3 regions of the Nakamurella flavida genome follow, and region 2 is predicted to be linked to each of the others. Evidence: riboswitches for the same ligand, from Rfam matches in the RefSeq annotation. Region 2 holds a riboswitch; each other region holds the start of a gene.
What was found. A riboswitch is a leader RNA that binds a small molecule or an ion and turns the genes downstream of it on or off. The one in region 2 is predicted to bind S-adenosylmethionine.
Positions count from the first base shown of each region.

Region 1: linked by a shared signal. The riboswitch ahead of J2S58_RS17235 (bifunctional o-acetylhomoserine/o-acetylserine sulfhydrylase) and the one ahead of thrC (threonine synthase) in region 2 are both predicted to bind S-adenosylmethionine.
Region 3: linked by a shared signal. The riboswitch ahead of J2S58_RS16490 (aminotransferase class V-fold PLP-dependent enzyme) and the one ahead of thrC (threonine synthase) in region 2 are both predicted to bind S-adenosylmethionine.

Region 1 covers NZ_JAUSQV010000001.1:3,885,732-3,895,174, forward strand. The annotation lists gene J2S58_RS17205 (ribonucleoside-diphosphate reductase subunit alpha) at 1-1,938, shown strand, start outside; gene J2S58_RS17210 (ribonucleotide-diphosphate reductase subunit beta) at 2,033-3,262, shown strand; gene J2S58_RS17215 (Nramp family divalent metal transporter) at 3,398-4,672, shown strand; gene J2S58_RS17220 (DUF3817 domain-containing protein) at 4,701-5,033, opposite strand; gene J2S58_RS17225 (NAD-dependent epimerase/dehydratase family protein) at 5,133-6,119, opposite strand; gene J2S58_RS17230 (dihydrofolate reductase family protein) at 6,104-6,751, opposite strand; SAM riboswitch class IV at 6,914-7,030, shown strand; gene J2S58_RS17235 (bifunctional o-acetylhomoserine/o-acetylserine sulfhydrylase) at 7,116-8,432, shown strand; gene metX (homoserine O-acetyltransferase MetX) at 8,470-9,443, shown strand, end outside.
Region 2 covers NZ_JAUSQV010000001.1:4,185,859-4,195,301, reverse strand. The annotation lists gene J2S58_RS18555 (amidohydrolase) at 1-638, shown strand, start outside; gene J2S58_RS18550 (MmcQ/YjbR family DNA-binding protein) at 653-1,129, shown strand; gene J2S58_RS18545 (methyltransferase domain-containing protein) at 1,147-1,920, shown strand; gene J2S58_RS18540 (DoxX family protein) at 1,969-2,349, opposite strand; gene J2S58_RS18535 (alpha/beta hydrolase) at 2,441-3,499, shown strand; gene rpsT (30S ribosomal protein S20) at 3,660-3,920, shown strand; gene holA (DNA polymerase III subunit delta) at 4,119-5,090, opposite strand; gene J2S58_RS18520 (peptidylprolyl isomerase) at 5,322-6,080, shown strand; SAM riboswitch class I at 6,235-6,375, shown strand; gene thrC (threonine synthase) at 6,390-7,679, shown strand; gene J2S58_RS18510 (MoaD/ThiS family protein) at 7,676-7,951, shown strand; gene J2S58_RS18505 (glutamyl-tRNA reductase) at 8,030-9,310, opposite strand.
Region 3 covers NZ_JAUSQV010000001.1:3,715,968-3,725,410, reverse strand. The annotation lists gene J2S58_RS16530 (helix-turn-helix transcriptional regulator) at 1-34, opposite strand, end outside; gene J2S58_RS16525 (enoyl-CoA hydratase/isomerase family protein) at 36-1,082, opposite strand; gene J2S58_RS16520 (PASTA domain-containing protein) at 1,079-1,432, opposite strand; gene J2S58_RS16515 (sugar porter family MFS transporter) at 1,643-3,109, shown strand; gene J2S58_RS16510 (dihydrolipoyl dehydrogenase family protein) at 3,182-4,669, opposite strand; tRNA gene J2S58_RS16505 (tRNA-Phe) at 4,776-4,849, opposite strand; tRNA gene J2S58_RS16500 (tRNA-Asp) at 4,897-4,970, opposite strand; tRNA gene J2S58_RS16495 (tRNA-Glu) at 5,027-5,099, opposite strand; SAM riboswitch class IV at 5,289-5,403, shown strand; gene J2S58_RS16490 (aminotransferase class V-fold PLP-dependent enzyme) at 5,443-6,909, shown strand; gene J2S58_RS16485 (MDR family MFS transporter) at 7,021-8,979, opposite strand; gene J2S58_RS16480 (MarR family winged helix-turn-helix transcriptional regulator) at 8,979-9,443, opposite strand, start outside.

The sequences.
Region 1 (9,443 bases), 300 kb from region 2:
GAGTTCTACCGGCTGCTCAGCTCGTTCGACTTCATGGCCTCCACCCCGACGCTGTTCAACGCGGGCACCACCCGTCCGCAGCTGTCCTCCTGCTTCCTGACCACCGTCGACGACGACCTGGACGACATCTTCCAGTCGATCAAGAACAACGCCCTGCTGGCGAAGTTCTCCGGTGGCCTGGGCAACGACTGGACCCCGGTACGGGGCATCGGCGCCCACATCAAGGGCACCAACGGGTTGTCCTCGGGTGTGGTGCCGTTCCTGAAGATCGCCAACGACACCGCGGTCGCGGTCAACCAGGGCGGTAAGCGCAAGGGCGCGGTCTGCGCCTACCTGGAGACCTGGCACGTGGACATCGAGGAGTTCCTCGACCTGCGCAGGAACACCGGTGACGAGCGTCGCCGCACGCACGACATGAACACCGCCAACTGGATCCCGGACGAGTTCATGCGCCGGGTGGAGAGCGGCGCGAGCTGGACCCTGTTCAGCCCGGACGAGGTGCCGGACCTGCACGACCTGGTGGGCACCGCGTTCAGCGAGCGCTACGCGGAGTACGAGGCGGCCGCCGACCGCGGCGAAATGCGGGTGTTCCGCCGCGTCGCCGCACTGGACCTGTGGCGCAAGATGCTCACCTCGCTGTTCGAGACCGGGCACCCGTGGATCACCTTCAAGGACCCGTGCAACCTGCGCTCCCCGCAGCAGCACGTCGGTGTCGTGCACTCGTCGAACCTGTGCACCGAGATCACCCTGAACACCCGCTCCGGCGCCGAGGCCGAGACCGCCGTCTGCAACCTGGGTTCGGTCAACCTGGCGGCCCACGTGACCGCCGACGGCCTGGACGTCGAGCGCCTGCGCCGGACGGTCACCACCGCCGTCCGCATGCTGGACAACGTCATCGACATCAACATGTACACGGTGCCCTCGGCGCGTCGGTCGAACCTGCGCCACCGGCCGATCGGCCTCGGCCTGATGGGCTTCGCCGACGCGCTGTACGCGCAGGGCATCGCCTACGCGAGCGACGCCGCGGTGGAGTTCGCTGACACGTCCATGGAGCAGCTGTCGTACTTCGCCATCGCCGCGTCCTCCGACCTAGCCGCCGAGCGGGGCCGGTACGGCTCGTTCGAGGGCTCGCTGTGGAGTCGGGGGATCCTGCCGATCGACTCGGTGGAGATCCTGGCCGACAGCCGGGGCGGGGACCTGGACCAGGACCGCACCCAGCGGCTGGACTGGGATGCGTTGCGGCAGCGGGTGATCAGCCAGGGCATGCGGAACTCCAACGTCATGGCCATCGCCCCGACCGCGACCATCTCGAACATCATCGGGGTGGCCCAGTCCATCGAGCCGACCTACCGCAACCTGTTCGTGAAGTCGAACATGAGTGGCGACTTCACCGTCGTCAACGCCGCCCTGGTCGCCGTGCTCAAGGAACGCGGGCTGTGGGACGAGGTCATGGTCGCCGACCTCAAGTACTTCGACGGGTCCCTCTGGCCGATCGACCGCATCCCGGACGACGTCAAGCAGCTCTTCGCCACCGCCTTCGAGATCGACGGCTCCTGGCTGGTCCGCGCGGCGTCCCGTCGGCAGAAGTGGATCGACCAGGCGCAGTCGTTGAACCTCTACGTGGCGGCGCCCAACGGCCGCAAGCTCGACGAGATCTACCGGCTGGCCTGGCGTACCGGGTGCAAGACGACCTACTACCTGCGCTCCACCTCGGCGACGCACGTGGAGAAGTCCACGTTGCGCGGGACGGACGGGCGGCTGAACGCCGTGTCGGCCACCCCGGTCGCGGCGCCCGCCCCGGTCGCCGTCGTGCCCGTGCCGGCTCCGGTCGCGGCGCCCATCGCCCAGGAGCGTCCGGTGCGCAGCGAGGCCGAGCTGGCCGAGGCCGAGGCCTTGGCCTGCTCCATCGAGAACCCTGACTGCGAAGCCTGCCAGTGACCGTTCGCGGTCGGGTCCTGTGACCCGGCCGCGCGGCCGGCCCCACCGGCTGCCCCGTCCGCCCCTGCACCTCCTGCTTCCCGAGAGGACCACCATGACCACGACCGATTTCTGGGCCGATTTCGACGCCCCGGCCCAGGCCCCCGCTGTCGAAGCGCGTCCGACCACGCCGGCGTCCGCGGCCGTCGCCACGCCCGCCCCGTCCCCAGCCCCCGTCCCGGCCGCGGCTCCCCAGGTCGACCCGGCTTCGTCGGCCGACGACCTGGTCACCGGACTGGGTTCCATCGACACCACCGGCGGCCGGGTCTCGGTGTCGGAGAAGTCGATGATCAACGCGCGGGCCGACGTCAACCAGCTGCTCCCGCTCAAGTACACCTGGGCCTGGGAGAAGTACCTGGCCGGGTGCAACAACCAGTGGATGCCGACCGAGGTGGGCATGCAGGCCGACATCGCGTTGTGGAAGGCCCCGGCCGGTTCGCCCGGTGGGTTGACCGAGGCCGAGCGCACCATGCTCAAGCGCAACCTGGGCTTCTTCGCCACCGCGGAGTCGTTGGTGGCCAACAACATCGTGCTCGCGGTGTACCGGAACCTGACCAACCCAGAGTGCCGGCAGTACCTGCTGCGGCAGGCCTTCGAGGAGGCCGTGCACACGCACACCTTCCAGTACATCTGCACCTCGCTCGGCCTGGACGAGGGCGAGCTGTTCAACATGTACCGCGAGGTGCCGTCGATCACCGAGAAGGACGCCTGGGCGCTGCAGTACACCCAGAGCCTGGAGGACCCGTCGTTCCGCACCGGGACCCCGGAGACCGACCAGGCGTTCCTGCGCGACCTGATCGCGTTCTACGTGATCTTCGAGGGCATGTGGTTCTACACCGGCTTCGCGCAGATCCTCTCGCTCGGCCGCCGCAACAAGATGGTCGGCATCGCCGAGCAGTACCAGTACATCCTGCGTGACGAGTCGATCCACCTGAACTTCGGTATCGACGTGATCAACCAGATCAAGATCGAGAACCCGCACCTGTGGACCCCGGAGTTCCAGGCCGAGGTCAGCGGCATGCTGGCCAAGGCGTGCGAGCTGGAGATCGCCTACGGGCGGGACACCATGCCCACCGGGATGCTCGGCCTGACCGCCGAGCAGTGCGAGCGGTACATGCACTTCATCACCAACCGGCGCTGTGGCCAGATCGGGCTGCCCCCGCTGTTCGCCGACACCGACAACCCGTTCCCGTGGATGAGCGAGATGATGGACCTCAAGAAGGAGAAGAACTTCTTCGAGACCCGGGTGATCGAGTACCAGACCGGTTCCGGTCTGAGCTGGTAGCCCGTCCGGCAGTCCGACGCGGGGGCGGTTCCGAACAGGGATCGCCCCCGCTCTGCGTCCTGCCCCCGTGACACGGAGGTCAACCGTGCGTCGTCGCACACCGTCCGCAGCCGTTCCGTCGCGCACAATCACGCCATGAGCACAGGGGAGTCCTCGGCGGACCTGGTGTCGCCGGGTGTCCAGGGTGGTCGATCGCGTCGGCGTCGATGGGTGACCGCCTCCTCCCTCGGCCCGGCGTTCGTCGCCGCTGTCGCCTACGTCGATCCCGGCAATGTCGCGGCCAACCTGCAGGCCGGCGCCCGTTACGGCTATCTGCTCGTGTGGGTCCTCGTGCTGGCCACCGCGTCGGCCGGGATCGTCCAGTTCCTGTCGGCCAAGCTCGGCCTGACCACCGGGGCCTCGCTGCCCGAGCTGGTGGGCCGCCGCACCCGGCGCTCCGGCCGGCTCGCCTACTGGCTGCAGGCCGAGGCCGTCGCCATGGCCACCGATCTGGCCGAGGTCGTCGGTGGGGCCATCGCGCTGTACCTGTTGTTCGACCTTCCCCTGCTGCTCGGTGGCCTGGTTGCCGGGGCCGTGTCGCTGTTCCTGCTGCTGGTGCAGGACCGCCGCGGACAGCGACCGTTCGAGCGCGTCATCACCGGCCTGCTGCTGGTCATCGCCATCGGGTTCGTCGCCGGGCTGTTCGTCGCGCCACCGTCCCCGTCGGGCGTGGTGGGCGGGTTGGTGCCCCGGTTCGACGGCCTGGACTCGGTCCTGCTGGCCACGGCCATGCTCGGGGCCACCGTCATGCCGCACGTGGTCTACCTGCACTCCGCCCTCACCCGGGACCGGTTCGGGGTGGTGCCCCCCGGACCGGAACGGCGTCGGCTGCTGTCGGCCACCCGCGTCGACGTGGGGATCGCGATGGTGCTGGCCGGTGCGGTCAACATCTCCATGCTGCTGCTCGCGGCGTCCGCCCTGCGTGGGGTGGACGGGGTGGACACCATCGAGGGTGCGCACGCGGCCGTGACGGCCGGGCTCGGGCCGGTGATCGGCCTGATGTTCGCGATCGGCCTGCTGGCGTCGGGCCTGGCGTCGGCGTCCGTCGGCAGCTATGCGGGCAGCGTCATCATGGACGGCCTGATCCACAAGCGGATCCCGGTGGTCTGGCGTCGGGTGATCACACTCATCCCGGCCCTGATCGTGCTCGGCTCCGGCGTGGACCCGACCTCCGCGTTGATCATCAGCCAGGTCGTGCTGTCCTTCGGTCTGCCGTTCGTCCTCGTGCCGCTGCTCCGGCTGACCGCCGACCGGGATCTGATGGGGGAGCAGGTCAACGGGCGGGTCACCCAGGTCGCCGGCTGGGCCATCACCGCGGCGATCGTCGGGCTCAACGGGGTGCTCATCGTCGGCGTGGTCACCGGGGGATAGCCCGGCCGGCGGTGACCCGGGCGGGGCGTCAGGCGGTGGCGGTGCGACCCGCGCGGGCCGGGTCGAGATGGCCGGTGCGATGGGCCCAGCGCTCGAACCACAGCGTGAACAGCGGCGGGATCGACGCGCCCAGGGCCAGGAACGTCGTCCACAGCGACCACCGCTGCGCGCGGGCGGTGAGCAGCGCGATGACTACGTAGGCGACGAACACCGCGCCGTGGATGGGCCCGAAGACCTGCACGCCGACCTCGCCGGACTGCACGACCCACTTGAAGAACATCCCGATGAGCAGCCCGGTCCACGACACCGCCTCGGCGAACGAGACGAGGCGGAACGCCTTGACGAGGGCGGTGGCAGACATCAGGACGGGTCCTCCCGGTCGGGTGTGCGACGTGCGTGCTCCTTCGTCGATTGTCCCGGGGCCGATGACCTCACCTGGGCGTTCCGGCCGCGACGACCGTCACAACCGGCGTCCGGAGCCCACCAGCGGGTTCCGGACCTCGAGCTCGCCGTGCTCGATCAGCCACGCGATGCCCTCGCGGACGGCCTCCTCCGGCTCGGCGATCGGGACGTGACCGAGCAGGGTGCGGGCCTTGTCGAGGGACGCGAACTGGCTGCGGTGCAGGTGCTCCCAGCTGGCGTCGGCGAACTCGGCGGTTGTGCCGGCGCGGAACTCGTCCCAGCTCACCGACCGGGTGCGCAGGGGCTGGTCGAACCAGCCCGCGGCGATCTCCAGGAAACCGCGGACGGTCAACGCCGACGGCGCCACCGCGTTGAACGCCTGCCCGGCGGCGGCGTCCCGGTGCTCGACGGCCAGGGCGAACACCTGGGCCACGTCGTCGGCGTGCACGTGGTGCAGGAGTTCGGACCCGGCGCCGGGGACGGCGATCTCCTCCCCGGCGCACAGTGCCTGCCACACGCCAGGATCGAGGTTGCCCAGCGGCCCGATGGGCATCCAGCCGGGGCCGCTGATGTGCCCGGGCTGCACGACGGTGGTGACCAGCCCGCCGCCCCGCGTCTCCGCGGCGAGCAGCTCGGCGATGGCCGCCTTCTGCACGCCGTACTCGCCGAACGGGGGCGAGGTGTCGTCCTCGTGCATCGGCAGCTTGTGGCTCACCCCGTACCGCCAGATCGACCCGCAGTGCAGCAGATGTCCCGTGTGCCCGCGAAGGGCGTCGACCAGGGCGACGGCGGACTCGGGGGTGAAGCAGATGAGATCGACGACCACGTCGGCGTCCAGGGCGGCCACCCGGGCGCCGAACGTGCCGGCCGCGTCCTCGGCGGTCCGGTCGACCGTGACCCGGGTGACCGAGGACCAGGCGTCGTCGGGGGAGTACGGGTGGCTCGTCCCCCGGGACAGGGCGAGCACCTCGTGACCGGCCCGGACCAGCCGGGGCACCAGGTACGTGCCGATGTGGCCACTGCCGCCGATCACCGCGATGCGCATGCGGTGAGCGTAGGTGCGGGGGAGGGGGACGACTGGCGGGGATCGCCTCCCGCGTTCCCGCCCGCGCGTGCCGCCACGTATTCCTCGATCACGACGTCGGACCGGAAGGCACGCGCGGACACGGGGGTGAAGGGGCGGGGGGCGTAGGGCGCCCGGCCGAAGAGCGGGATGCCGGCGCCGAACACGAGGGGGTTGCGCTTGATGACCAGGCGGTCGATCTCGGGGAGCAGTGACGCGGCGAGCTCACCGCCGCCGCACAGCCAGATGGATCGGCCGGTCTCCTTCTTGAGCGCGCGCACGGTCGCCACCGGATCGTGGGTGAGCGTGACGGCCGGCGCCACATCCCGGTCCTGCCGGCTCGCCACGATCTGCCGGAGGTGGGGGTAGGGACTGTCGATGCCCGCCGCCAGGGCGGGGGCGAGGGTGTTCCATCCCATGACCACGGTGTCGAACCGGGTTCCCGGGGGGTCGATCCCGAGGGCCCGGAGCACGTGTCCGGGCAGGGCGTCGGCGTATTCGTCCAGGACGACCGCCATGTGGTCACCCTCCACGGGGAAGGCATCGAAGGCACCGGTCGGGTCGGCGATGTACCCGTCCACGCTGGTGGCGACGTAGTAGACGAGCTCGCGCACGGCGTCCCCCGGTGAGCTGGTCGGGCTGGGTTCTGACACCGTGCCATCACGGGCGTGACCCCGCCATCGCATTCTGTCCGGTCCCGACATCAGGACGAGCTCGACACCGGCCGCCGTCGGGCGGCCTCCACGCGCTGGACGGCGGCGCTACCATCCCGGTCAGGTCATGAGTCCCAGCGCCAAGCCCCGGCTCGCTGGGCGGCAACCCTCCACACGCGGTGGGGTGCCCCGGGTGATGACCGGGCCGACCGCCGCCCCGGCGGCCGGCAAGCGCGGGTCCGCCTCGGGCGGACCCTGTCGGTTCCGCCGTGGGATCCGCAGTGCCGGGATCCTGCCCGGGTCGACGCGACCTGCAGGAGCAACGATGTCCCCGAACTGGTCCTTCGAGACCCGCCAGATCCACGCCGGCCAGAGCCCCGACCCCACCACGAAGGCGCGGGCGCTGCCGATCTACCAGACCACCTCGTACGCCTTCGACTCCTCCGAGCATGGCCGGAAGCTGTTCGCGCTGGAGGAACTGGGCAACATCTACACCCGGATCATGAACCCCACGCAGGCCGTGGTGGAGGACCGGATCGCCTCCCTGGAGGGCGGGGTCGGCGCACTGCTGACCGCCTCCGGGCAGTCCGCGGAGACCCTGGCGATCCTCACCCTGGCCGAGGCCGGCGACCACATCGTCTCCTCGCCGCGGCTCTACGGCGGCACCTACAACCTGTTCCACTACACGCTGCCGAAGATGGGCATCACCGTCGGATTCGTCGAGGACCCGGACGACCTGGATTCCTGGCGGGCGGCGGTGCAGCCCAACACCAAGGCCTTCTACGCCGAGTCCATGTCCAACCCGTTGCTGGACGTGCTCGACTTCCGCGGGGTCGCCGACGTCGCCCACGCGGCCGGGGTGCCGCTGATCGTCGACAACACCGTGCCCACGCCGTATCTCATCCGGCCGATCGAGCACGGCGTGGACATCGTCGTGCATTCGGCGACCAAGTACCTGGGTGGTCACGGCACGGCCGTCGGCGGCGCCATCGTCGATTCCGGCAACTTCGACTGGCTGGCCGATCCGGAACGTTTCCCGGGCTTCAACACCCCCGACCCGAGCTACAACAACCTGACCTGGGGTCGGGATCTCGGCCCGGACGGGCTTTTCAAGTCCAATGTCGCGTACATCTTCAAGGCCCGCCTGCAGGGCCTGCGGGATCTCGGCCCGGCCATCTCCCCGTTCAACGCCTGGCTCATCTCGCAGGGCATCGAGACGCTGTCGCTGCGGATGGAGCGGCACATCGCCAACGCCACCCGGGTGGCGGAGTTCCTGGCCCAGAGGCCGGAGGTCGTCTCGGTCTCCTACCCGAGCCTGGAGTCCAGCGCCTGGCACGAACGGCAGCAGCGGTACGCCCCCCACGGAGGCGGCCCCATCGTCTCCTTCGAGATCGCCGGCGGGGTCGAGGCCGGAGCCACCTTCACCGACGCCCTGGAGCTGTTCACCAACCTCGCCAACATCGGTGACGTGCGCTCGTTGGTCATCCACCCGGCGTCGACCACGCACGGCCAGCTGTCGCCGGCCGAGCAGATCACCACCGGCGTCACCCCCGGGCTGATCCGGCTGTCCGTGGGCATCGAGCACATCGACGACATCCTGGCCGACCTCGAGGCCGGGTTCGCCGCGGCGAAGTCGTCCTGAGCCGGCCGCGCCCCAGCGCACCGGCACGGTGGTCACCATGACGACGGCCCGGGAGTCGGTGCCGCACGGCGCCGGCCCCGGCCGTCGGTCCGCCGACCTCGGGCCGCTGACCACCGAGTCCGGGGCGGTGCTCCCCGAGGTCCGGATGGCGTACGAGAGCTGGGGGACGCTCGACCCCGACGGCGGCAACGCCGTCCTGGTCCTGCACGCCCTGACCGGCGACGCCCACGTGGTCGGCCCGACCGGCCCCGACCAGCCGACCCCCGGCTGGTGGGACGGGCTGATCGGGCCCGGCGCGCCACTGGACCCGGCCCGGCACTTCGTGCTGGCCGCGAACGTGCTGGGCGGCTGCCGGGGCAGCACCGGGCCGTCGTCCCCGGCCCCCGACGGCCGGGCGTGGGGTTCCCGCTTCCCCCGGCTGACCGTCCGCGACCAGGTCGCCGCCGAGGCGATGCTGGCCGACCGTCTCGGCATCACCCGGTTCGCCGCCGTCCTCGGCGGTTCGATGGGCGGCATGCGGGCGCTGGAATGGGGCGTCCTGCACGCCGACCGGATCGACCGGGTCATCGCCGTGGCCACCACCGCGGCCGCCTCGGCGGACCAGATCGCCTGGGCGGCACCGCAACTCGCAGCCATCCGGGCCGACCCGGCCTTCCTGGGCGGGGACTACCACGGCGGCCCCGCCCCGCTGACCGGGATGGCCGTGGCCCGGCAGATCGCCCATGCCACCTACCGGAGTGCCGACGAGCTGAACACCCGGTTCGGCCGCGTCCCGCAGCCCGGGGAGGACCCGGCCACCGGGGGTCGGTACGCCGTCGAGTCCTACCTCCAGCACCACGGCCGCAAGCTCGGTACCCGCTTCGATCCGCACTCCTACCTGGTGCTGACCGAGGCGATGAACAGCCACGACCTGGGGCGGGGGCGCGGCGGGGTGCGCGCCGCACTGGGGATGATCACGGCCGCGATCACCGTCGCCGTCGTGGACTCCGACCGGCTGTACCGACCGGCCGA
Region 2 (9,443 bases):
AGAACTACCTGGACAAGCGCACCGAGGCCGGCCCGCAGACCGTCGTGCCCCGCGACCTGAAGATGGAGGCGCTGGGGTCGGTGCTCAAGCGGGAGATCCCGTGGCGCCAGCACTCCCACCGCGCCGACGACATCGCCACCGCCATCCGGGTGGCCGACGAGTTCGGCTACCGGCTGATCATCGACCACGGCACCGAGGCCCACCTGCTGGCCGATCTGTTGGTGGAACGGAACATCCCGGTGCTCATCGGCCCGCTGATGACGTCCCGCTCGAAGGTGGAGCTCCGCAACCGCTCGCTGGCCAACCCGGGCCTGCTGGCCGCGGCCGGCGTCGAGATCTCGATCATCACCGACCACCCCGTGGTGCCCATCCAGTTCCTGGTGCACCAGGTGATCCTGGCCGTCAAGGAGGGGCTCGATCCGGTCACCGCCCTGCGGTCGATCACCCTGCATCCGGCCCGGGCCATGGGGGTGCAGGACGAGGTCGGCTCGCTGACCGTCGGCAAGCGCGCGGACCTGACGATCTGGTCGGGCGACCCGCTCGACGCGATGCAGCGTGCGGAACGGGTGTTCCTCGCCGGCCGCGAGGTCTACACCTGGGACAGCGCGACGCGCATCGGGCGCATCGTCCCCGCCTGATCGGAGGGCCCGCGATGGCCGTCGATGTCCGGAGCATGTGCCTGGCCCTGCCCGGCACGGCGGAGAAGCTGTCGCACGGCGCACCGGCCTTCGTCCACCGTGACCGCATCTTCTGCTGGGTGATGGACGACCACCACGGCAGCGGCCGCGTCGAGATCTGGGTGAAGGCCGAGCCACCGGTCCAGCAGGAGTACCTGCAGGCCGACCCCGAGCACTACTTCCGCCCGCCGTACGTCGGGCCCAAGGGGTGGGTGGGGGTGGTCCTGGGGGCCACCGGTCGGGACCCGCGGCCGCCGACGCCGGTGGTCGACGACCTGACCGAGCTGCTGGTGGGTGCCTATCTGTCGCTGGTCACCCGACGGGCGGCGGCCGAGCTGGATCCGGCCGATCTGCTCGGCCGGGTGCGGGCGGCCGGTCGGGTGCGGGCGGCCGGTCGGGTGCCCGCGCGGCGGGGCGGAAAAGCAATGGAGGAGGCGCCCCCGTCCGCCTAGCGTCGCCGATTGTGGACATCGGGACACCGCTGGACGGGCGGGACGACCCGGGGGACGGCTGGTTCCCCGAGAGCGTGGCTGCGGAATACGACGACCCGGGTGGGGACAACGCCCCGGCGGTGGTGGACCCGGCGGTCCGGGTGCTGGCGGAGCTCGCCGACGGCGGACCGCTCCTCGAGTTCGCCGTCGGGACCGGCCGGATCGCCGCCCCGCTGGCCGCCCGCGGTCTCCCGGTCAGCGGGATCGAACTGAGCAGGGCGATGGCGTTGCGGGTGTCCGGCAAACCGGGCGGCGATGCGGTCCGGGTCGTCCTCGGCGACATGACGTCGACCCGGGTGCCGGGTGCGTTCTCCCTCGTGTACCTGGTGTGCAACACGATCAGCAACGTCACCACCCAGGACGGTCAGGTCGCGGTGTTCGTCAACGCCGCGGCGCACCTGCGACCCGGCGGCCTGTTCGTCGTCGAGGTCGGCCTGCCGGACCTGCGGCGGCTCCCACCCGGCCAGGACACCGTCCCGTTCACCGTTGCTCCCGACCCCCGCGGCGGCGGCTCCCTCGGTTTCGACCAGTACGACGTGGTGACCCAGCAGTTCACCTCCACCCATGTCAGCGTGTCGGCCGACGGACAGGGACGGTTCCGTCGGATCCCGTTCCGCTACGCCTGGCCCGCCGAGATGGATCTGATGGCCCGCATCGCCGGCCTGCACCTCCGGTCCCGCTGGGCGGGGTGGGACCGGTCCGCCCTGACCGCCGAGAGCACCCGGCACGTGTCGGTGTGGGCCGCACCGTGACCCCTCCCCAGCTGTCCGGTGCGGCCACGTTCCGCTGTCGACGCCGGCTCAGCCCGCCGATCCACCACCCCGGCCGGCTCGCAGCGCCACGAGGATCAGCGGCACCTGGAGCGGCAGCCTCACCCAGGCGATCGCCCGCACGGCCGCGGGCCGCCGGCCCGACCGCAGCGCCATGGACACGTTGGCGGGGAACACCCCGGCCAGCAGACCCGCGGAGGCCAGCCCACCGACCACCCGCGTCCGGGGGGCGGCCAACAGACCGGCGCAGACCAGCTCGGCGACCCCGCTGACCGCCACCAGCTGCTCCTTGTGCGGCAACGAGCGCGGCACGATGCTCACGAACGGGCCGGGCCGGACGAAGTGCAGCACCCCCGATCCGGTGAACAGGGCGATCAGGGCGACGGTGGACTTCTCGACCGGACGGGACATGCGGACATCGTCCCCCCGGCCCGGGGCCGGCCGGGTGACGACCCGGCCGGGAGCTCGGCCGGGCGCGGCCGGGCCGCCGTAACCTGCGGGCATGAGCCGGAACGCCGTACCGGGACGCCGTTCGCCCGTCCGGGCCGCGGCGCTCGCCCTCGGGCTGCTGCTCGTCGGCGGCTGCTCCACCACCCCCGACGCCTCGACGGCCGACTCCACCGGGGCTCCCGGCGCGACATCGACACCGACACCGACACCGGCCACGTCGACCATCACGGCCCGGACCACGGCGTCGACCACCGGCGCCGCGCGTCCGCCCGCCTCGACGACGCCGTCCACCCGCCGCAGGACCGCCGCGTCGACCCCGTTGCCCACCACCCCGTTCCCGTCCACCTCGGCCCTGTCGGCCACCTCGGCCACCTCGGCCCCGACGTCGTCCGCCGACCTCGGCGGTGATCTCGGGCTGGCCGGCCTCAACGACCCCGACTGCCGATCCGCCGCTCCGCCGGTGGTCCTGCTGCAGGGCACGGTGTCCACGGTCGAGTCGAACTTCGCGGCCCTGATCCCGGAGCTGCAGCGCGCCGGGCTCTGTCCGTACGCCCACTCCTTCCGGTTCGGCGGCACCGTGGCCGTGCGCGAGACCGCCGCCGAGCAGGCCGATTTCGTCCGCGCGGTGCTGGGTGCGACCGGAGCCGCGCAGGTCGATCTCGTCGGGTACTCGCAAGGTGCGCTGGTCGCCCGGACCGCCCTGCGCGAGGACGGGATCGCCGACCGGGTCAGGGTTCTCGTACTGGTCGCCGGGACGTACCACGGCACCACCGCGGCCCTGCTGGACCGGGTGCCGGCGGCGGTGTGCGCCTCCTGCGTCGACCAGCGGGCCGGCTCCACCCTGCTGCAGGCGCTGGACGCCGGCGGCGAACTGGACGGTGACGTCCGCTACGCGGCGGTGTCCAGCCGGGCGGACCAGGTCGTCACCCCGGTGGAACGACAGACCCCGGACGGTCCGGTCGACCGGGTGAGCTGGGCCCTGCTGCAGGACGAGTGCCCGACGTCCACGACCCCCCACGAGTCGATGCTGGCCGACCCGTCGGTCCGCCGGTGGATCCTCGACGCACTCGCCTCGGGCGGACGGCCGTCGGCCGACACCCTGGCCTGCTGAGCCGGGGCGAGCCGCCGGCGACTTGGGTGGGCCGACCGGGCTGCGCTATGCTGACCCATCGTGCGCCGGACGTGGCGCCCCTCGATCGTGTCCTCGGCCAGCCGGCTCGGGATCAGGGCGAGGTACAGAGTTCCCGAGACGAAACGAAGGCATATTCCGCGTGGCCAACATCAAGTCCCAGATCAAGCGCATCCGTACCAACGAGGCGGCGCGCCTGCGCAACAAGTCCGTCAAGTCCGGCCTGAAGACCGCGGTCCGTCGCGTCCGCGCGGCCGTCGAGTCCGGTGACAAGACCGTCGCCGCCACCGAGCTGGCCTCGGCCTCCCGCAGCCTGGACAAGGCCGTGTCCAAGGGCGTCATCCACGCCAACCAGGCCGCGAACCGCAAGTCCGCTCTGGCCGCTCAGGTCAACGCGCTCTGATCCCCCGCCCGGCGGTCGCGCCGGGTCGTTCGTCTCCGACCACGGCGGCACTCCTCGTGAGCGTCGCCGTTTCGTCGTGTCCGGACGAGGGTTCGTCGCGTCCGCACGAGGGCAGAGCCGGCATGATCACGCGGGCCCACCGGGCTGGCGAGCAGCGAATCGCGGGGGCGAGCCGACGGGTGCCCCGCCGCTGACCGGTCAGTCCCGGGACCGGGCCTCGACCAGATCGCGCAGCGCCTTCTCGATGGCGTAGTCGGCGTCCGCGGCCGACCCCTTGACCGCCGCGTTCAGCTCGGCCACCAGCATCAACCCGTGCACGAGACCCGCCGTCGTCCACTGCCGCGCCGCCGGGCGGGCCCGGTCGATCTTCCAGGGCGGCATGCCGAGCTCGGCGGCCAGCGACATCCCGCTGCCAGGCCGAGCCCCACTCACCTTGGCCACCGTGCGGACCCCGCCGGCCAGGGCATCGGCGACGAGCACCGGGGCGACACCGACGGCGCCCGCCCAGCGCCACGCCTCCAGGGCGGCGGGCAGGTCGCCGGCCACGACGGCATCGGCCACGGTGAACCCGCTCACCTCGGCCCGACCCCGGTGGTAGCGGCGCACCGCGCCGGCGTCGACCAGGCCACCGGTGTCCGCGACCAGCTGCCCGGCCGCCGAGGCCAGCTCACGGAGATCCGAGCCGACCGCGTCGACCAGGGCGGCGACCGCGTCGGGGGTGGTGGTGCCGCCGGCCGCACGGATCTCCGCACGGACGAAATCCAGTCGCTCCGCCGGGCGCGTCACCTTCATGCAGGTCAGGATGGTCGCCTTCGCCTTTCGCAGGGCATCGGCGAGCGGCTTGTTCCGGGCACCGCCGGAGTGGTGCACGACCAGGGTCACGCCGTCGACCGGATCGCCGACGTACTGCTGGACGGCGGCCGCGGTCTCCTTCAGGCAGTCCTGGGCGTCCCGCACGATGACCACGCGCGGCTCGGCGAACAGGCTGGGAGCGACCAGGTCGTCGAAACCGGCCGGGCTGAGCCCGGCGGCCGGGGCCTCCCGCCGTTCGACCTCCGGATCGGCCCGACGGACGGCGGCCAGCACCCGCAGCACGGCCCGATCCACCAGCAGCGTCTCGTCGCCGGACACCAGGACCAGCGGACCGGGCAGGGCGGCGGGAGCGGGCACGCGCCCATGGTGCCACTGGACCGCGCACTCGGATGGTGCCGGTTCCGAAGGTGCGGTCGGTCGGACGGTCGGCCACGCCCCGGGAGAGCCGGACCAGGGACGCCCGGGAGCCAGGAGGGAACCGGACAGCAGACCCGTCTCGCCTACCCTGGGTGGTCGAGCGACCCAGCTCCGTCTCCGTGGTGGTGCCGTCGTGCACCGCCGCAGGGACGAGGAAAGGACGAGACCACCGTGACCACAGCCCTGCCCAGCCGCCGTCCCCGCGCGACCCGACGGATCGGCGGACGGGCCACCGCCCTCGCCGGAGCGGCCCTCGTGGTGCTGGCCGCCTGCTCGTCCACCCCGGCCGCCGCCCCCTCCTCCACCTCCCCCGCCTCCTCGGCCGCCCCTTCCGCGGGGACGACCGCGGGCGCGTCCGGCTCCGCCACCGGAGCGGGAACGGCGTCCTGCGACTACGTGCCGACCGGTGACGCGGCCAAGGACGTGGGTGTCCCGGAGGCCCAGCAGCCGACCACCCCGCCCGTCACCGCCGAGCTCACCCTGCCCGGCGGCGCCCTGACCATCTCCCTGGATCGCGCCGAGACCCCGTGCACGGTGGGAAGTTTCACCTTCCTGGCCAAGGCCGGATACTTCGACGGCACCACGTGTCACCGGCTGACCAGCTCCGCCTCGCTCAAGGTCCTGCAGTGCGGCGACCCGACCGGGACCGGCCGGGGCGGGCCCGGGTACTCGTTCGCTGACGAGACCTCGCCGGACATGACCTACCCGGCCGGCACCGTCGCCATGGCCAACGCCGGGCCGGACACCAACGGTTCGCAGTTCTTCCTGGTCTACGGCGATTCGACGCTCCCGCCGAACTACACCGTCTTCGGGCAGATCACCGGCGGTGAAGCGGCCCTCGACGCCATCGCGCAGGCCGGGGCCAACGGGGGCGGGCCGGACGGGCTGCCCGCCGCCGACGCCACCATCTCCTCGGTCACCATCAGCTGACGGCGCCGCCCCCGCCGGGCGGCCGGTCTCCCCGACCGCCCGGCGGGTCGCCGATCGTCGGTTACGATCAACCGACCGCACCGCTCCGGGCGACCGGGCACGGACCCGCGGTCCGCGTCACCAGCACTCCCGGCCACACCCACAAGTGCATACGACCTCATCCAGAGGGGCAGAGGGACACGGCCCGATGAAGCCCCGGCAACCACGGCTCCCGACCATCGATCGCCCAGCGATCCGGTCGGCGGCAGCAGGTGCCACATCCGTCCCGCGACGACCGTCGCGGGGAAGATGAGCCAGAAGGGCATCACCATGACCACCTCTGCCACGCTGTCCACGTCCCCCGCGACCGACGGCGCCCCCACGATCGACCTCGGCCCCGCCGTGGCGCTCTCCTGTCGGGAGTGCGGCCACCGCGTCGATCTCGGCCCGTTCTACGCCTGCACCGAGTGCTTCGGCCCCCTCGAGGTCGCCTACCAGTTCGCCAGCAGTGGCGAGGAGCTGCGCGCGGCGATCGAGGCCGGCCCGGACAACATCTGGCGGTGGGCCCCCCTGCTGCCGGTCCCCCCGGGCATCGCCTCCACCCCGAACATCAACCCGGGCAACACCAAGCTGATCCGGGCGGACAACCTGGCCCGCGAGCTGGGCATGAAGACCCTGTGGGTCAAGGACGACAGCGGTAACCCCACGCACTCCTTCAAGGACCGTGTCGTCGCCGTGGCGCTGGCCGCCGCCCGTGAACTCGGCTTCTCGGTGCTGGCCTGCCCGTCCACCGGAAACCTGGCCAACGCAGTGGCCGCCGCGGCCGCCCGGGCCGGCATCCGCTCGGTCGTCCTGGTGCCCAGCAACCTCGAACAGCAGAAGATCCTGACCACCGCCGCGTACGGCGGCACCCTGGTCGCCGTCGACGGCAACTACGACGACATCAACCGGCTGGCCGGCCAGATCGCGGCCGAGCAGGAGGACTGGGCGTTCGTCAACGTCAACGTCCGGCCGTACTACGCCGAGGGCTCCAAGACCCTGGGCTACGAGGTGGCCGAGCAGCTGGGCTGGCGCCTGCCGAAGCAGGTCGTCATCCCCATCGCGTCCGGCGCGCAGCTGGTCAAGATCGACAAGGGGTTCACCGAGCTGGTCGAGCTGGGCCTGGTGGACGCCAGCCCGTACAAGGTCTTCGGCGCCCAGGCCACCGGCTGCTCCCCCGTGGCGGCCGCGTTCAAGGCCGGCGAGGACGTGGTGCGCCCGGTCCGGCCGGACACCATCGCCAAGTCGCTGGCCATCGGCAACCCGGCCGACGGCCCGTACGTGCTGGACGTGGTCCGCCGCACCGGCGGGGCCGTGGAGGACGTGAGCGACGACGACGTCATCGACGCGATCAAGCTGCTGGCCCGGACCGAAGGCATCTTCGCGGAGACCGCGGGCGGCGTCACCGTGGCCACCCTGCGCAAGCTGCTGGCCACCGGCGCGCTGGATCCCGACGAGGAGACGGTCATCTTCAACACCGGTGACGGCCTGAAGACCCTGGACGCGATCGCCTCCTCCGTCGGCCCCACCGCCACGATCAAGCCGACGCTGGCCGCGTTCGAGCAGGCCGGCCTGGTGTGAGCGTCACCGTCCGCATCCCGACGGTGCTGCGCACCTACACCGGCGGGCAGGCCACGGTGGACGCCGACGGCGCCACCGTGGCCGATGTGCTGGCCGATCTGGACACCCGCTTCCCGGGCATCGCCGGGCGGGTGCTGGACGAGCGCGGCGTGCTGCGGAGGTTCGTCAACGTGTACGTCGACGAGGACGACGTGCGTTTCGGTGACGGACTGCAGACGGTCGTCCCGATCGGGTCGACGGTGGCGGTCATCCCGGCGGTGGCCGGGGGCTGACGCGCCGCCGGTCCGCGGACTTCAGCGCTCCGCGGACATCGCACCCCACCGACACCAGCACTTCGCGGACACCGGCACTCAGTGGGTGTGGGCGTCCTGGTCGGCGGGAACCTCGATGCCGAACAGGGTGTGCAGGGCCTGTACGTAACCGGCACCCTCCCCCGTCCGGGCCAGCTCCTTGGCCCGCAGCGTGGGGGTGTGCAGCAGCGACTGGGTCACCCGGTGCATGGCCAGCTCGACGTCGGCGGCCACCGCGTCGTCGTACTTCCCGCGCAGTCGGGTCAGTTCCTTCTCCACGGCGGCGGTGACGTGCCGACGCAGGGCGACCACGGCCGGGTCCAGCCGGCGGACGACCTGCTCCTCCTCGAAGGCGGCGACCGCGGCGATCACGATGTCCTGGGCCGCCGTCAACTGCCCGGCGTGCATCGGGTCGACCCGCTCGGAGACGGTGCGCAGATCGATGACCTGCACCCCGGGCACCGCGCGGGCCGGCTCGGAGACGTCCGGCCGGAGAGCGAGATCCACGATGGGCAGCGAGGTGTCGCGCCGGGCCACGGCCTCACGGAGGGTCTCCGCGGCCAGTGCGTCACCGGAACCGCCACTGCACGTGACGACCATGTCGACCTTGGCCAGCACGTCCACCAGGGCGTCCTGACCGACCGGGACGGCGTGGTGGCGTGCGGCGAACGAGTCGGCGCGGCCGCTGGGCGAGAAGACCTGCAGATCCTGGCAGCCCCGGGTGCGCAGCTCGGCCGCGACGACGCGGGCATAGGCACCGGTGCCCACGACCAGCGCGGTGGCCGGGACGCGGAACCGCTCCTCGGCGACGTCCAGGGCCACCGAGGCGATGGACCGTCCGGCGGCACCCAGCGACGTGGTCGAGGTGACCTGCTTGGCGGTCCGGGCGGCGGACTGGAAGAGCGCGTTGAGCAGGGTGGTCGTGGTGCCGGCGAGCTGGGCCGTGCGGAAGGCGCGGCCGACCTGACCGGCGATCTCGGCCTCGCCGACGACCATCGAGTCCAGGCCGCTGACGACCGAGAACAGATGGGCGGCGACCGGGGCGCCCACCCGCACCTTGAGCAGGGCGGTGGCCTCGTCGGGTTCGATGCCGGCGGCGGTGGCCACGGCGGCGGCCACCGCGTCGATCGCGTCGTGGAAACGACGCGCCTCGAGGTAGATCTCCAGGCGGTTGCAGGTCGCCACGACCACTGCCCCGAGGACGGGCGCGTCCAAGGAGGTGTCGGAGCCCGACCGGACGAGCTCCAGCACGGCGCGATCGAGCAGATCGCCGCCGGTGGTCAGCCGTTCGAGATGGGTGAGCTCGAGGTCGTGGTGACTGGCACCGAGAACCATGAGCATGATCTGAATGCTAGCGACGCGAACGGCGCGTCTCCACGAAGGCGACCCTTACCAGATGATCCGCCCCGGGCACCACCGGCGCAGGTCACATCGGCTGAGCTGGCCGGATGCACACCGGGCGGTGGAAACGGCC
Region 3 (9,443 bases), 470 kb from region 2:
GCTCGGGACCCGGGCCCCCCTCGGCCCCGGTCATCTCAGTCGTTGCTCCCCGCGAAGCATGCCTCCACCGCCGCCGGGTCCACCGCGTCGAGCGTGGCCGGCTGCCAACGGGCGTCGTCGTCCTTGTCGATGATCTTGGCGCGGACGCCCTCGGCGAAGTCGGGGCGGGCGGCGAGGCGGGAGCAGACGTTCAGGTCCTGGTCGAGAACCCCGGCCAGATCCAGGGTCTCGGCCCGCCGCACGGCGATCGCCGTGACAGCCAGGGCGAACGGGGACATCCGGCCGAGGGTCGCGGCGGCCCCCCGTGCCGCCGGCTCGGGCCGGGCCGCCAGGGCGGCGATCATCGTCGGGACGTCGTCGCCGACGTAGCAGGCGTCGATCCAGGCCCGGTCCCCCTCGAGCGAACCGGGGACGGCGCCGTCGGCGGACAGTGCGGGCAGCTCGCCGCCGCGGAGCCCGTCGAGCAGGTCCGGCAGGTCGGCCGACGGTACGAAGGCGTCGGCCAGCCCCAGGGTGATCGCGTCGGCGGCGCCGAACCGGGAGCCGGTCAGCGCCGCGTGCATGCCGCACTGCCCCGGCGCCCGCGCCAGCAGGAACAGCGCGCCCACGTCGGGGCACAGGCCGATGGCCGTCTCGGGCATGCCCACCTGGGTCCGTTCGGTGACCACCCGCAGCGAGCTGTGGGCCGAGACCCCCACCCCGCCGCCCAGCACGATCCCGTCCATGAACGCCACGACCGGTTTCGCGAACGTGGCCAGGTCGAGATTCATGGCGTACTCCAGGCCCAACACCTCGCGGGCGACCGCCGCTCGGGCGGCCTCGTCGGGAGCCGGCCCCGGCGCACCGGGCCCGAGTGCGGTGGCCAGGGCCCGGATGTCGGCCCCTGCGCACAGCCCACGCTCCCCGACGCCGTCGACCAGGACGACCTGCACGGTGGGATCGTCGCGCCAATCGGCCAGCGCCGCGCGGACGCCCGTCATCATCGCCGGGGTGAGGGCGTTGAGCCGACGGGGCCGGTTCAGCTGCAGGTGGCCCAACGCCTCCTCGACGGTGACGAGCAGCTCGGCCTCGTCGAGTGTCACGCCGGGGCCCGGTCCAGCGCGGGCGGCTCGGTGGCGTCCGGGTCGGTATCCGCCCGGGTCACCGGGTCCAGGCCGAGGCCGTCGTGCTCCAGCGGCGCCGGGGTCAGCGGCTCGCGTACGGCACCGCCGCCGGAGTCCACCCAGAGCCGCACCGCGCTCTCCCGCTCGACGATGCCGCCGGGAGCCGGATCCTGGGCCGTGACGACCGCGGCCGGGCCGGCCAGCGCATCCAGCGGCGGGCCGTCCGGATCCGGCGCGGCCACGAGCAACTCGGACGAGACCACCACCGACCGCGCCGCTTCCAGCGGCAGGCCGACGACATCGGGCACGGGGACACCGGGCATCTGCATGGGGGCACCGTATCTTCCGCGCGCATTCCCCGAACGGCCCGGTTCACGCCCGCGGCAGCCCCCGGAACAGTGACGGAAACGAGACCCGTTGCGTCGGCACCGACACTCGCCGTGACGATCACGCGGGTCTACATTGACGCGCGGGGAGGCCCCGACGCCTGGGCATGGCGGTCGCGACCTCCAAGCAGCACCGCGAGGCGAGGAGACGCCATGGCCACACCCGCACGTTCCGACGACGTCAACCCCATCAAGCAGCACGCCGGGAAGGCCACCGCGATCTCCATCGCCGCGGCTGTCGGCGGTTTCCTCTTCGGCTTCGACACCGCCGTCATCAACGGGGCCGTCGAATCGATCAACGGCCGGTTCCAGCTCGGCACTTTCGCCAGTGGTTTCGTGGTGGGCATCGCGCTCATCGGCTCGGCCGTCGGCGCCTGGTTCGCCGGGCGGATGGCCGACCGCCTCGGCCGCCCGCGCGTCATGCTCATCGGCGCAGTCCTGTTCCTGGTGTCGTCCATCGGTTCCGGTGTGGCCTTCGCCGCCTGGGATCTCGCCGTGTGGCGATTCATCGGTGGCCTGGGCATCGGCGTGGCCTCGGTCATCGGGCCCACCTACATCTCCGAGGTCGCCCCGGCCCACCTGCGGGGGCGGCTGTCGTCGCTGCAGCAGATGGCCATCGTCATCGGCATCTTCGTCTCGCAGCTGTCGAACAACTGGCTGCAGGGCATCAACGGCGGCGCCTCGGCGGAGATCTGGCTGGGCCTGGAGGCCTGGCGCTGGATGTTCCTCGTCGGGGTGATCCCGTCGGTCGTCTACGGCGTGCTGTCCCTGGGCATCCCCGAGTCGCCCCGGTTCCTGGTCGCCCGCGGCAAGGAGGACGCCGCCACCCGCGTCCTGACCAAGGTGCTCGGCGACTCCCCGGCCGCCATCCAGGAGCGTGTGGCCGACATCCGCAAGTCGCTGCAGCGGGAGGACAAGCCGAGCTTCGCCGACCTCCGCGGCCCGCGGTTCGGCCTGCACCCCATCGTCTGGGTCGGCATCCTGCTGGCCGCGTTCCAGCAGCTCGTCGGCATCAACGTGATCTTCTACTACTCCGTCACGCTCTGGCGCGCAGTCGGTTTCGACGAGAGCCAGTCCTTCACCATCTCGGTGATCTCCTCGGTGACCAACGTCGTCGTCACCATCGTGGCGATCTTCCTGGTCGACCGGATCGGCCGCCGCATCCTGCTGCTGGTCGGTTCGATCGGCATGTTCCTCTCGCTCGGCACCATGGCCCTGGCCTTCTCGCAGTCGATCACCACCATCGGCGCGGACGGCAAGGAGGCGGTCAGCCTGCCCGGCGCCTGGGGCACGATCGCCCTCATCGCGGCCAACCTGTTCGTCGTCTTCTTCGGTGGCTCGTGGGGCCCGGTGATGTGGGTGCTGCTGGGTGAGATGTTCCCCAACCGCATCCGCGCCCAGGCCATGGCCATCGCCACCGCGACGAACTGGATCGTCAACTTCGCGGTGACCGAGACCTTCCAGCCGCTGGCCGATCTCAGCCTGGCCGTCGCCTACGGGATGTACGCCGCGTTCGCCCTGCTGTCGTTCTTCTTCGTGTTCGCCAAGATCCCGGAGACCAAGGGCATGGAACTCGAGGACATGACGATGGAGACCCGTCAGCGGGTCAGGAAGAGCTGATCCGTCCGTCCAGGACCGCAGACACGAAGGGGCCCCGCTCACGCGGGGCCCCTTCGTGCATCGCCGTGTCGCTCAGCCGCGCGACTCCAGCAGGCGGAGCCAGACCTCGCTGACCGTCGGGTAGGACGGCACCGCGTGCCACAGGTCCTCCATGCTCACCTTGCCGACCACGGCCACCGTCGCGGAGTGCAGCAGCTCGGCGATGTCCGTGCCGACGAACGTCGCGCCGACCAGGGTGTCGGTGGCCCGGTCGATGACGAGCTTCGCCCGGCCGGTGTACCCGTCCTCCAGGAGCGCGGCGCCGGCCACGGAGGCGATGTCGTACTCGACGGTCTCTACGTCGATCCCGGCGTCCCGCGCGGCCTGCTCGGTCGGGCCGACCGAGGCCACCTGCGGGTGGGTGAAGGTCACCTGCGGCACCTGTCCGTGATCGGCGCGGTCGGTGGTCCGCGGCCCGTCCACCGGCTTGCCGGCGGCCCGGGCGGCGATCACCGCCCCGGCGATCCGGGCCTGGTACTTGCCCATGTGGGTCAGCAGCGCGCGCCCGGTGAGATCACCGACGCCGTAGAGCCAATCGCCGCCCACCCCGACCACGCTCAGGTGGTCGTCGACGGTGACGAAACCGTGGCTGTCGGACGTGTCCACCCCGACGGTGTCCAGGCCCAGGTCACGGCTTCCCGGGGTCCGCCCGGCCGCGACGAGGAGCTCGTCCACGACGATGCTCCGCCCGCCGAAGGAGACCTCGATCTCCCCGCCGTGGATGTTCCCCTCGCCGGTGTCCTGCGGATCGCGGCGGGAGACCGCGTCCACCCGGGCGCCCAGATGCACGGTCACGCCGGACTTCCGGAACGCCTCGAGCACCAGCTCGCCGGCGAACGGCTCGTTCTTCCCCAGCAGCGTCGGGGCGCTGCCGATGACGGTCAGCTCGTCCACGCCCAGGGCGCGCAACCACGTCGTCGCCTCGCAGGCCACCACCCCGCCGCCGATGACGGCCATCCGCCGCGGCACCTGGTGGACGTTCGTCGCGTCCCGCGAGGTCCACGGCAGGGCGTCGCGCAGACCCGGCAGGTCGGGCACGGTGGCCGTGGTTCCGGTGGCCAGCACCACGGCGAGACGAGCCGTCAGCGTGCGGACGGAGCCGTCGGACGCCGTCACCGCGACCGTGCGGACCCCGGCCAGCCGGCCGCGCCCGCGCACGACGTCGATGCCGATGCCGTTGGCCCACTTCACCTGGGAGGTGTCGTCGTGCTCCGCGAAGGAATCCCGACGGGCCAGGGTGGCCCCGGCGTCCAGGGAGTGGTCGCCGACCAGGCTCTGCACCCCGGGCAGGTGCCGGGCCGTGGCCAGCACCTCGACCGGGCGCAACAGGGCCTTGCTGGGCATGCACGCCCAGTACGAACACTCCCCGCCGACCAGTTCCTGCTCGACGATGACCGCCGTGCGGTCACTGCCCTGGATCGCGTACTGGGCGGCGATCTCCCCGGGCGGACCACCGCCGATGACGATGACGTCCCAGGTGTCCTGCGTGTCGGCTGCTCCGGCCGGGGTGGCGTTGCTCATGACCCCACGGTAGGCGGACGACTCCGAGCGGCACAGGTGGGGACCGATCGGACCGGAACAGCAGTCAGCCCCCGCTCGCCGGGGCGAGACGGGGGCTGACGTGCGGTGGCCAGGGCCGGGATCGAACCGGCGACCTTCCACTTTTCAGGCGGACGCTCGTACCGACTGAGCTACCTGGCCATGAAGCGGGCCGGACCCGAGAGAACTCGGATCCGGCCCAGGTACTGCGACCCCGACGGGACTTGAACCCGCGACCTCCGCCGTGACAGGGCGGCGCGCTAACCAACTGCGCTACGGGGCCTGGTGAACCTCGTCGTGCTGGACAACCGTACCGGATGAATCCGGTCCGACTTGCCGTACCCCCAACGGGATTCGAACCCGTGCTACCGCCTTGAAAGGGCAGCGTCCTAGGCCGCTAGACGATGGGGGCTGGGCCGGTAAAACCCGCCTCCAACGGCTGGCCGTTGGGAGCTTGGAAAGCATACGGCAGGCCGTCGGTGACTTCCAAAACGATACCCGCACCCCGGCGCGGGCACGACGATCGACGGGTCCACCCACCCCTCTCCCATCGGATCGGGGGTGACGAACCGCCGGGGGTTTGCTAGCGTTCCCGGCGATAGGTCATGAGTGTCAGCGCGTAGCTCCGGCTTGCTGACCGGCAACCCTCCCCCGCGGCGGGGTGCCCCGGATGACGACCTGGCCCGGCGCGCTGCGCGTTCGGGCAAGCGCGGACCCGGCGAACACCCTGGTCCCCGGCATGAGGGACATCTCCGATGACTCTGCTCCTGGATCGCCCCGATCTGGCCGCCGCCCTGGACGCCGTCCCCGCCCTGCGCTGGACGACGCCGGCCCGGCCGGCCCCCCGCGTCGTCCGCCACCCGCACGCCCCCGGTCTCGAGCTGTCCGGCGCCGGACGCACGGTGCCGCTGGCCGGCGGCGGGCACATCGAGTACGCCAACCTGGACGCGGCCGCGTCGGCTCCCGCGCTGGCCGCGGTGGAGCGCACGGTGGCCGCCGTCGTCGAGCAGTACGCCAGCGTCCACCGGGGCGCCGGCTGGCACTCCCGGGTCTGCACCGAGCTGTACGAGGGCGCCCGGCGGCCCGTCCGGGACTTCGTCGGCGGCCGACCCACCGACGCGGTGATCTTCACCCGGAACACCACCGACTCGCTGAACCTGCTGGCCCACTGCCTGCCCGCGCGGACGACCGTGGTCGTGTTCGAGACCGAGCACCACGCCGCCCTGCTGCCCTGGGTGCATCACCACGTGATCCGCCTCCCGGCCCCGGCCTCCCCCGCCGAGGCGGTCGCCCTGGTCGACGACGCCCTGCGCCGGCGGCCCGCCGGCCCCGCCCTGCTCGTCATCACCGGCGCCTCCAACGTCACCGGTGAGCTGTGGCCCGTCGGTGAGCTGGCCGCGGTGGCCCGCTCCCGGGGGGCCCGGGTGGCCCTCGACGCCGCCCAGCTCGCGCCGCACCGCCCGTTCTCCATCACCGAACTGGGCGTGGACTACGTCGCGCTGTCCGGGCACAAGCTGTACGCGCCCTACGGCACCGGGGCGCTCGTCGGCCCGGCCGACTGGCTCGACCAGGCTGATCCGTACCTGCTGGGCGGCGGGGCCACCGCCACCGTCACCGACGACGCGGTCACCTTCAAGCCGGTCCCCGAACGGCACGAGGCCGGCACCCCGAACGTGCTGGGCGCGGTCGCCCTGGCCACCGCCTGCCACCTGCTGGCCGGAGCCGACCACGAGGCCCTGGCCACCGCCGAACACCTGCTCACCGACCGCCTGCGCGACGGCCTGTCCGCGATCCCCGGCGTCACCGTGCACACCCTCTTCGGCTCCGGCGGGTCGGGCCGCCCGGACGGCCCGGGATCGGAGGCGGACGAGGTCCCGGGCATCGGGGTGGCGACGTTCACCGTCACTGACCGGCCCGCCGCCCTGGTCGCCGCCGCCCTGTCCGCCGAGTACGGCATCGGCGTGCGGGACGGCGCCTTCTGCGCCCACCCGCTGGTGCGCCGACTGCTCGGGGCGGCCGGGTGCGCCGACTCCGGCGCCGACGGGCAGGCGGTCCGCGCGTCCATCGGCCTGGGCACCACCAGCGAGCACGTCGAGCGGCTGATCGCGGCCGTCCGCCGGATCGCCCTGCACGGTCCGCGCCTGCAGTACGTCGTGCGTGACGGACGCCCCGTCCCCGCGATCGACGACCGCGCGACCCCGGTCATCGCCCCCTGGCAGTGAGCCCGCCCGCATGACCCACGCCTGCGGCACAGGCAGACACGACGAAGCCCGGATCCGCTGCGGATCCGGGCTTCGTCGTCGGTCGGAATCGACCGGGGTCGACCAGCTGCGTCAGGTGCGGGCGTGCCGTCCGGGCGTCCCGTCCGGCGCAGTCCCGTCCGTCGACGGTGCGGCCGTCGGGCGGGCGGCGAGATCGGCGACCCGCAGCTGTCCCGGATCACCGGTGGCGGCGTGCGCGCCCCCTCCCGAGGTACCCGCGTGCACCTCCCGGGCCGTCGATCCGGCGGCCGGAGCGTCGGCCGTGGCGCCGGTCGTACTCGTCTCCGTCGTGGTGGCCAGACCGGACGGCGGCAACGTCTCGGCGGCGAGCGAGGCCTCCTCGGCACGCCGCTCGTCGATCGCCGACATGGTGCGCAGCGGGATCTCCTTGAGCGTCAGGACGAGCAGGAACGCCAGCACCATGACGATGCCGCCGACCAGGTAGACCAGATGGGTCGAGTCCACGAAGGCCTGCTTGAACGGCTCGGCCAGCAGCGGATCCACCCGACCCAGGAACGAGGAGTCGTTGTTCAGCGCGTCCTGGATGGCGGCCTGCGCCCCGGTGTCCCCCCGGCCGGCGGCCACGAGGTTGATCGCCAGCTGGTGGCTCGGGCTGGTCGGGTCGGCGACCGCGGAGGCCACGGCCTGCTGGTAGGCCGGGGCCTGGGCCAGCGTGGCGGTGGACGCGGCGATGTTGGACGGCACGGAGTTGAACAGCAGCGACAGGAACACCGCGACACCCAGGGTGCCGCCCATCTGCCGGAAGAAGGTCACCGAGGAGGTGGCCACACCGATGTCGCGAGCCGGGACGGCGTTCTGCACCGCGATGGTCAGCGTCTGCATGTTCAGGCCGAGGCCCACACCGACCATCAGGAAGTAGATGTCCAGCTGCCAGTAGGGGGTGCCGATCTTCACGGTCAGCAGCAGGAAGAACGCCGCGGCCAGCAGAGCCGTCCCGATGACCGGGAACATCTTGTACTTGCCGGTGCGGGAGGTGATCTGCCCGGAGGCGATCGAGCCGCTCATGATGCCGATCATCATCGGCAGCAGCAGCAGACCGGACGCGGTGGGCGAGGCGCCCTTGACCAGCTGCAGGTACAGCGGCAGGCAGCTCAGCGCACCGAACATGCCCACACCGACGAGCACGCCGGCGCCCAGGCCGGTGCTGAACACCCGGCTGCGGAACAGGCGCATCGGGATGAGCGCCTCGTCCTTCATGCGGAACTCGATGGCCACGAACGCGGCGATGCCCAGCACACCCAGCACCATCATCGAGATCGAGGCCGCGGAGGCCCAGCCCCAGGTCCGGCCCTGCTCGGCGACGGTCAGGATCGGCACGATGCCGACGATCAGCGCGGCGGCGCCCCACCAGTCGATGCGATGACTCTGCTTCATGTGCGGCAGGTGCAGGTTCTTCCACACGATCAACAGCGCGATGGCCCCGATCGGCACGTTGACCAGGAACACCCAGCGCCAGCCGGTGATCCACAGGATGGTGTCGGCGCCGGCGAACAGCCCGCCGACCAGCGGGCCGATCACCGAGGAGGTGCCGAAGACGGCCAGGAAGTAGCCCTGGTACTTGGCCCTCTCCCGGGGCGGCACGATGTCGGCGATGATCGCCAGCGCGAGGGAGAACAGACCACCGGCGCCCAGACCCTGGAAGGCGCGGAACGCGGCCAGCTGCGGCATCGAGGTGGCGAACGCGCAGGCGAACGACCCGACGACGAACAGCACGATCGCGGTGACGAACAGTGGCCGACGCCCGTAGATGTCGGACAGCTTCCCGTAGAGCGGGGTGCTGACCGTGGAGGTGATCAGGTAGGCGGTGGTCACCCACGCCTGCACCGACAGACCGTTGAGGTCGTCCGCGATGGTGCGGATCGAGGTGCTGACGATGGTCTGGTCGAGCGCGGCCAGGAACATGCCGGCGAGCAGACCGGCCAGGATCGTCATGATCTGCTTGTGGGTGAAGCCGGTGGGCGACTCCACCGCGGTGGCGGTGGTGCCCTTCTCGGGCGTCGTGGTGGACATCAGCGGTCTTCTTCCGTGCCGGTGGAGCGGGTGGGGGCGGCGGCGCGGGCGGCGCCGGTCAGCATCGCGACGATCTCGTCACGGTGGTCGTGCAGGTCGAGGGCGTACCGACTCATCAGCCGGAGGAGCTCGGAGCGGTCGTGCAGGCTCCAGCCGGCCAGCACGGGAGCGGTGGCCCAGCCCCGCCGGACCTCGTGCTCGGCCAGCCGGGCCCGGCCGGCGTCGGTGACGACGAGCAGCGAGGCCCGCCCGTCGTCGGGATCGGCCCGGCGTTCGAGCAGCCCGGCCTTGACCAGGGCGGCGACCTGGCGGGAGACGGTGGAGGGATCGGCGTTGATCCGGTCGGCGAGGTCACCGGCCCGCAGCGGTCCGTGCGCGGTGACCTTGCCCAGCAGGATCGACAGGTGCATCTCCCCCTCGGGGGTGTCCACCAGCCGGGCCTTGATGCCGGCGTACTGACGGAC